2 linked regions of the Catellatospora sp. TT07R-123 genome follow. The protein of the gene in region 1 interacts with the protein of each later gene in a pairwise test. Links are inferred from orthologs where the notes say so. Each region holds a gene or a part of one and is shown in the gene's direction. Other genes may lie near its edges.

Region 1 (3,313 bases):
AGCTCGGCCTGTCGGCGGCGCAGCTGGCCGACCGGCTGGTGCCCGACTTCGGGCTGTCCGCCGATGGCAGCCTGCTGCTCGACTACGGCCGTCGGCAGTTCGTCGTCGGCTTCGACGAGCAGCTCAAGCCGTATGTCGCCGACCCTGACGGCAAGCGCCGCAAGGACCTGCCCAAGCCCGGCGCGGCCGACGACCCGGAGCTCGCCCCGGCGGCCTACCAGCGGTTCGGCGGGCTGAAGAAGGATGTGCGCACCGTGGCCGCCGACAACATCCGGCGGCTGGAACAGGCGATGGTGACGCGGCGCCGCTGGACCGGCGAGGAGTTCGGGCGGCTGCTGGTCGGGCACCCGCTGCTGTGGCACATCGTGCGACGGCTGGTCTGGGGCCGCTACGACGAGTCCGGGACGCTGGTCGGGGCACTGCGGGTGGCCGAGGACCGCAGCTTCGCCGACGTCGAGGACGAGACGCTGGTGCTGCCCGACGACGCGATCGTCGGCGTCGCGCACCCCGCCGAGCTGGGCGGGATGCTGGGGGCCTGGGCCGGGGTGTTCGCCGACTACGAGATTCTGCAGCCGTTCCCGCAGCTGGGCCGCGAGACGTATGGGCTGTCCGAGCAGGAGCTAGCCGCCACCGTGCTCACCAGGTTCGGTGAGGTGACGATCCCGACCGGGCGGGTGGTCGGGCTGGAGCGGCGCGGCTGGCGGCGGGGCGCCCCGCAGGACGCGGGCCACCAGGGCTGGATGGAGCGCGACGTGCCCGGCAACCGGACCGTGATGGTCGAGCTGGATCCCGGCATCGCCATCGGCGTCATCGACATGTTCCCGGAGCAGAAGCTGCCCCGGGTCTGGATCCACAGCCCCGGCGACACCCGGTGGTGGGCCGAGCGCAGCACGACCACCTTCGACGTGCTGGACCCGGTCACCGCATCGGAGCTCCTGCGCGACCTTGAGGAGATCACCCGGTGAACGAGCAGCTCCAGCGGCCCCCGGCTGAGGACCGCTACGCCGACGAGCTGGACCGCCTGCGCGAGACCGACGACGGCGACCGACCGCCGGGCTGGGCGCTGAGCCTGCGGGCCGCCCGCGCCTTCGTCATCGGCGACGACCGGCTCGGCGTCAGCCGCAAGTTCGTCGGCGACCCGTCGCTGATCGACCGGGCCCTGGTGACCCTGGCGACCAGCCGCGGCCTGATGCTCGTCGGCGAGCCCGGCACCGCCAAGTCGCTGCTGTCGGAGCTGCTGGCCGCCGCGGTCAGCGGCACCTCGACCCTGACCATCCAGGGCGGCGCGGCCACCACCGAGGACCAGATCAAATACTCGTGGAACTACGCGCTGCTGGTCGCCGAAGGCCCGTCGGCCCGCTCGCTGGTGCCCGCGCCGCTGCTGCGCGGTATGGCCGAGGGCAGGGTGGTCCGGTTCGAGGAGATCACCCGCTGTCCGCTGGAGGTGCAGGACTGCCTGCTGTCTCCGCTGTCGGACCGGGTGCTGACCGTGCCCGAGCTGACCGGCCCGCAGTCGATGGTGTTCGCCCGCGAAGGGTTCAGCGTCATCGCCACCGCTAACACCCGTGACCGGGGTGTCAACGAGATGAGCGCCGCGCTCAAGCGGCGCTTCAACTTCGAGACCGTGTTCCCGATCGCCGACTTCGACACCGAGCTGCGCCTGGTCGAGACCGAGGCCGCGGCGCTGCTGGCCCGTTCCGGCGTCACCGCGCCGCCGCGCCGCGACGTGCTGGAGGTGCTGGTCACCGCGTTCCGGGAGCTGCGCGACGGGCACAACGTGCGCGGTGACGCCGCCGACAAGCTGTCGGGGGTGATGAGCACCGCCGAGGCGGTGTCGGTGGCGCACGCCGTCGGGCTGCGAGGCTGGTTCCTGCGCCGGGAGCCCGGCACCGCCGCCGACCTGGTGTCCTGCCTGGCGGGCACCGCCGCCAAGGACAGCCCGGACGACCTGGCGAAGCTGCGCCGATACCTGGAGCAGCAGGCCCACGGACGGCGCGGCGACCAGTGGCAGGCCCTGTACGAGGCCCGCCACCTGCTGCCGGGCTGACCCGTGACCGTCACGTTCCTGGGCGTACGCCACCACAGCCCCGCGTGCGCCCGGCTGGTCGCCGACACCATCACCGCCCTGCGCCCCGCGTACGTGCTGGTCGAAGGCCCCGCCGACATGAACCCGCGGCTGGACGAGCTGCTGCTGGGCCATGAACTGCCCGTCGCCGTGTACACCGGCTACCGGGACGGGCAGCGCAGCCACGGGTCGTGGGCGCCGCTGTGCGCGTACTCCCCGGAATGGACGGCCCTGACCGCCGCCCGCGCCACCGGCGCCCAGGCGCGTTTCATCGACCTGCCCGCCTGGCATCCGGCCCTGTCCGGTCTGCACAACCGGTACGCCGACGCCGAGGCCCGCTACAGCGCCGCGACCGAGCGGCTGTGCCGCGAGTTCGCCGTCGACAACATCGACACGCTGTGGGACCACCTGTTCGAGATCGCACCCGCCGACGGGCTCGCCGACCGGCTGGCGGCCTACTTCGACCTGGTCCGCGGCGACACCGAGACCGGGCCGGGCGACACGGCCCGGGAGCGGTACATGGCGCACTGGGTGCGGGCAGCGGCGGCCGATGCCGACAAGCGGCCCGTCGTCGTGGTGACCGGCGGGTTCCACCGCCCCGCACTGATCCGGCTGGTGCAGCAGGGCGACCGCGACTGGCCGGCGCAGCCCGAGCCGCCCGGTGACGCGGTCGTCGCGAGCTACCTGGTGCCGTACTCGTTCCGGCGCCTGGACGCCTTCGACGGCTACCAGTCCGGGATGCCGTCCCCGGCCTACTACCAGCACCTGTGGGACCACGGGCCAGACGAGGCCGCCCGGCGGCTGACCGAGGCGGTGACCGCGCGGCTGCGGGGCCGCCGCCAGCCGGTGTCCACCGCCGATCTGATCGCCGCCCGCGCCACCGCCGACGCCCTGGCGATGCTGCGCGGCCACCCCGCTCCCGCCCGCACCGACGTTCTCGACGGCCTGGCCACCGCGCTGATCGGCGAGGCCGTCGACGTGCCGCTGCCGTGGGCCACCCGGGGACCGCTGAGGGCGGGCACCCATCCCGTCGTCGTGGAGATGGTCGCCGCCCTCAGCGGCGACCGGTCCGGCAGCCTGCACCCCGACACGCCGCTGCCGCCGCTGGTGCACGCCGTCGACCGGCAGCTGGGCGAGCACGGCCTGGACGGCACCGGCGACGTCCGGCTCGACCTGACCGCCGACACCGACCGGCTGCGCAGCCGCCTGCTGCACCGGCTGCGGCTGCTCGCCATCCCCGGGTTCGAA
Region 2 (3,164 bases), on another replicon or contig:
CCGGGCAGCGGGCGCCAGCTCGTCGGCGCGCGCCAGCTGACCGCGGTCGGCGGCGCGGGCGAGCGCGAGCTGCTGCGCGGCTGGCTCGACGGCACCGCGGTGCCCGAGGGCCTGGTCGTCGACAGCGAGCTGCGCTGGTCGGTGCTGACCCGGCTGTCGGTGCTCGGCGACGTGTCCGAGGCCGAGATCGACGCCGAGCTGGCGCGCGACAACAGCGCCCGGGGTGAGCAGGAGGCCGTGCGCTGCCGTGCGTCGCGGCCGGACCCGCAGGCCAAGGCGTGGGCCTTCGACCTGATCGTGCGCGAGCAGGGGCTGTCCAACCGGATCTGCGCCGCGGCCGGGCTGGGGATGTGGCAGCCAGAGCACGCCGAGCTGACCGAGCCGTACGTGGCGCGGTTCTTCGCCGAGCTGCCCGCCTCGGCCGGCCGCTCGGGCGACATGCTGGCCCACCTGGTCGCGGCCGCGTACCCGGTCTACGCCGTGTCGCCCGCCACGCTGGCCGCCGCCGAGCGGGCGCTGGCGGGCCCGGTGCACCCGCTGCCGGCGCGGCAGCTGGCCGACAGCACCGATGATCTAGCGCGGGCGCTGCGGGCCAGAGGCTGACGTACGGTGGAGGGCGTGGCGAGTCGTATCGGGATCATGGGCGGGACCTTCGATCCCATCCACCATGGACACCTCGTGGCCGCCAGCGAGGTGGCCGACCGCTACGCCCTCGACGAGGTCGTGTTCGTGCCGACCGGGCAGCCGTGGCAGAAGAGCGGCAACCCGGTGACGGCGGCGGAGGACCGCTACCTGATGACGGTCATCGCGACCGCGTCGAACCCGCGGTTCTCCGTCAGCCGGGCCGACATCGACCGGGGCGGGGACACCTACACGGTGGACACCCTGCGTGAGCTGCGCGGGCAGTACGGCGAGAAGACCGAGCTGTTCTTCATCACCGGCGCCGACGCGCTTTCCAAGATCCTCTCTTGGAAGGACGCGAACCAGCTGTTCGAGCTGGCCCACTTCGTCGGGGTGACCCGGCCCGGGTTCGACCTCACCGACGCGCATCTGCCCGCCGACGTGGTGAGCCTGGTCCAGGTGCCGGCGATGGCGATCTCGTCCACCGACTGCCGCCGGCGCGTCGCCGCGGGCCAGCCCGTCTGGTACCTGGTACCGGACGGGGTAGTGCAATACATCACAAAACGGCGTCTTTACCGCTGATCGGCGGTGGGCTGGGGCACCTCGTCGCAATCTCAGCGGCGTCTTCCGGCGCGCCTGTGAGATTCTTGATGTCAAGCCTGTCCGCACCCAGCGGGGGGTTGACCGTCGCCAGCGGTAGCGGCCGCTCGGTGTCATCCGTAGCAGCGCGAAGGATGACGCCGATTAAGGCCGCGGTAGCTGGCGAGCATGACACGACCGAAAGGACCAAGGTGCCCGCAACCGAGCGTGCCGTCGAGATGGCGCTGGCCGCAGCACAGGCCGCCGCCGACAAGAAGGCCGAGGACATCGTCCTGCTGGACGTGGGCGACCAGCTCGTCATCACCGACGTCTTCGTGGTCGCCTCCGCCTCCAACGAACGCCAGGTGCTCGCCATCGTCGACGCGATCGAGGATGCCCTGCTCCAGCTGCCCGAGAAGGCCAAGCCCGTGCGCCGCGAGGGCGAGCGCGCCGGCCGCTGGGTCCTGCTGGACTTCAACGACATCGTGGTGCACGTGCAGCACAGCGAGGAGCGCGAGTTCTACGCGCTGGACCGGCTGTGGAAGGACTGCGCCCGGATCGAGTTCGTCGACCGCCACCTGGCGGCCCAGGACGCCGCGTGAGCAACGAGCGGGGCTCGGAGCACGCTGTGACCCGGGTCGTCCTCTGGCGGCACGGCAACACGTACTACAACGCCGAGGGCCGGGTGCAGGGGCAGCAGGACTCGCCGCTCAACGACACGGGCCGCGCGCAGGCTGCTGCCGCGGCCCCGGCGCTCGCTCGCCGCGGCCCCGTCCGGCTGGTCACCAGCGACCTCAGCCGCGCCGCGCACACCGCGGCCGCGCTGGCGGAGCTGACCGGGCTGGTGGCCGAGCGCGACCCGCGGCTGCGCGAGCGCGGCTTCGGGCAGTGGGAAGACCTGCTGATGACCGAGGTCAAGGAGCGGTTCCCGGTCTCGTGGCGCGGCTGGCGTGACGCCGTGGACGCCCCGGGCGACGGCGTCGAGCCACTGGCCGACCTGGGCAAGCGGGTCGTCGAGGTCATCCGGCAGGCCGCCGAGGCCGCCCCGGGTGCCACCACGGTGCTCGCCTCGCACGGCGCCGCCATCAAGTACGGCGTCGCCACCCTGCTGGGCTGGCCGTACGAGATCCTGCCGACGATCATGCCGATCCAGAACTGCCACTGGGTCGACCTGACCCACTCGGCAGAGCACGGCTGGCGGGTGTCGGCGTACAACGCGGGTGTCTGAGCAGCGCTCGCGCAACTCCCGGCGTGCCGGTAACGTCCCATCTGACATGACGACGCGAAAGCACCTGACGCGAACCCTGCTGGCCGCGACGCTGCTGGGCGGCCTGCTGGCCGGTTGCGCGCGCACCGGCACCGCGGAGCCGAACGGCACACCCACCGGGGAGGCCAGTGTGAGCAGCGCACCGTCGCCGGGCGCGGGCACGCCCAAGCCGCCGAAGGGCGGCCCGAGCATCCCGCCCCCGGCCAGGGACGAGATCACCGTGACCGGCACCGTCGAGCATGTCGACCTGGAGGGCGGCTGCACCGTGCTGCGCGCGTCCGGCAAGACCTACGAGCTGATGGGCGGCGACCGCGACGTCATCACGCCCGGGGCCCGGCTGACGGTCACCGGCCGCATCCGCACCGACATCGCGACGATCTGCCAGATGGGGCCTGTGCTCGAGGTCATCTCGGCACAGCCGTCGTGACAGGTAGCGTGCGCGCATGGCCGTAGCCGTCGTCACCGACTCCACCGCGTACCTGCCCGCCGCCGTCGGCGACGGGACGCTCACCGTGGTGCCCCTGCACATCGTGCTCGGCGGCGTGTCGGGCCGCGAGGGCGTCGACGTCACCCCGGCCGAGGTCGCGGTGGCGCTGACCGCGCGGCGGGTGTCGGTCACCACCTCCCAGCCCACTCCGGCCGAGTTCAAGCAGGTGTACGACCACCTGTTCGCCGCGGGCGTCGACGGTGTCGTCTC

What was found.
Region 2: the proteins of Cs7R123_RS24420 (region 1) and rsfS interact in binary tests that used the Escherichia coli proteins (3 or more experiments, as listed by UniProt). The link is inferred for Catellatospora sp. TT07R-123 from one-to-one orthologs.

What each region holds. Positions count from the first base shown.
Region 1 is NZ_BNEM01000002.1:916,492-919,804, reverse strand. Bases 5-3,004 are described here. They hold Cs7R123_RS24420 (AAA family ATPase), read left to right. Parts: upstream 5-961; coding sequence 962-2,047; downstream 2,048-3,004. Other genes in these bases: Cs7R123_RS24415 (DUF5682 family protein), read left to right, coding at 2,051-3,004; Cs7R123_RS24425 (DUF4132 domain-containing protein), read left to right, coding at 5-965. Outside these bases: more of Cs7R123_RS24425, read left to right, coding at 1-4; more of Cs7R123_RS24415, read left to right, coding at 3,005-3,313.
Region 2 is NZ_BNEM01000001.1:3,179,787-3,182,950, reverse strand. What follows is about bases 257-3,107. They hold rsfS (ribosome silencing factor), read left to right. Parts: upstream 257-1,412; coding sequence 1,413-1,802; downstream 1,803-3,107. Other genes in these bases: Cs7R123_RS13585 (DegV family protein), read left to right, coding at 2,911-3,107; Cs7R123_RS13590 (hypothetical protein), read left to right, coding at 2,475-2,894; Cs7R123_RS13595 (histidine phosphatase family protein), read left to right, coding at 1,799-2,428; nadD (nicotinate-nucleotide adenylyltransferase), read left to right, coding at 619-1,203; pepN (aminopeptidase N), read left to right, coding at 257-603. Outside these bases: more of pepN, read left to right, coding at 1-256; more of Cs7R123_RS13585, read left to right, coding at 3,108-3,164. UniProt on the Escherichia coli protein: Functions as a ribosomal silencing factor. Interacts with ribosomal protein uL14 (rplN), blocking formation of intersubunit bridge B8.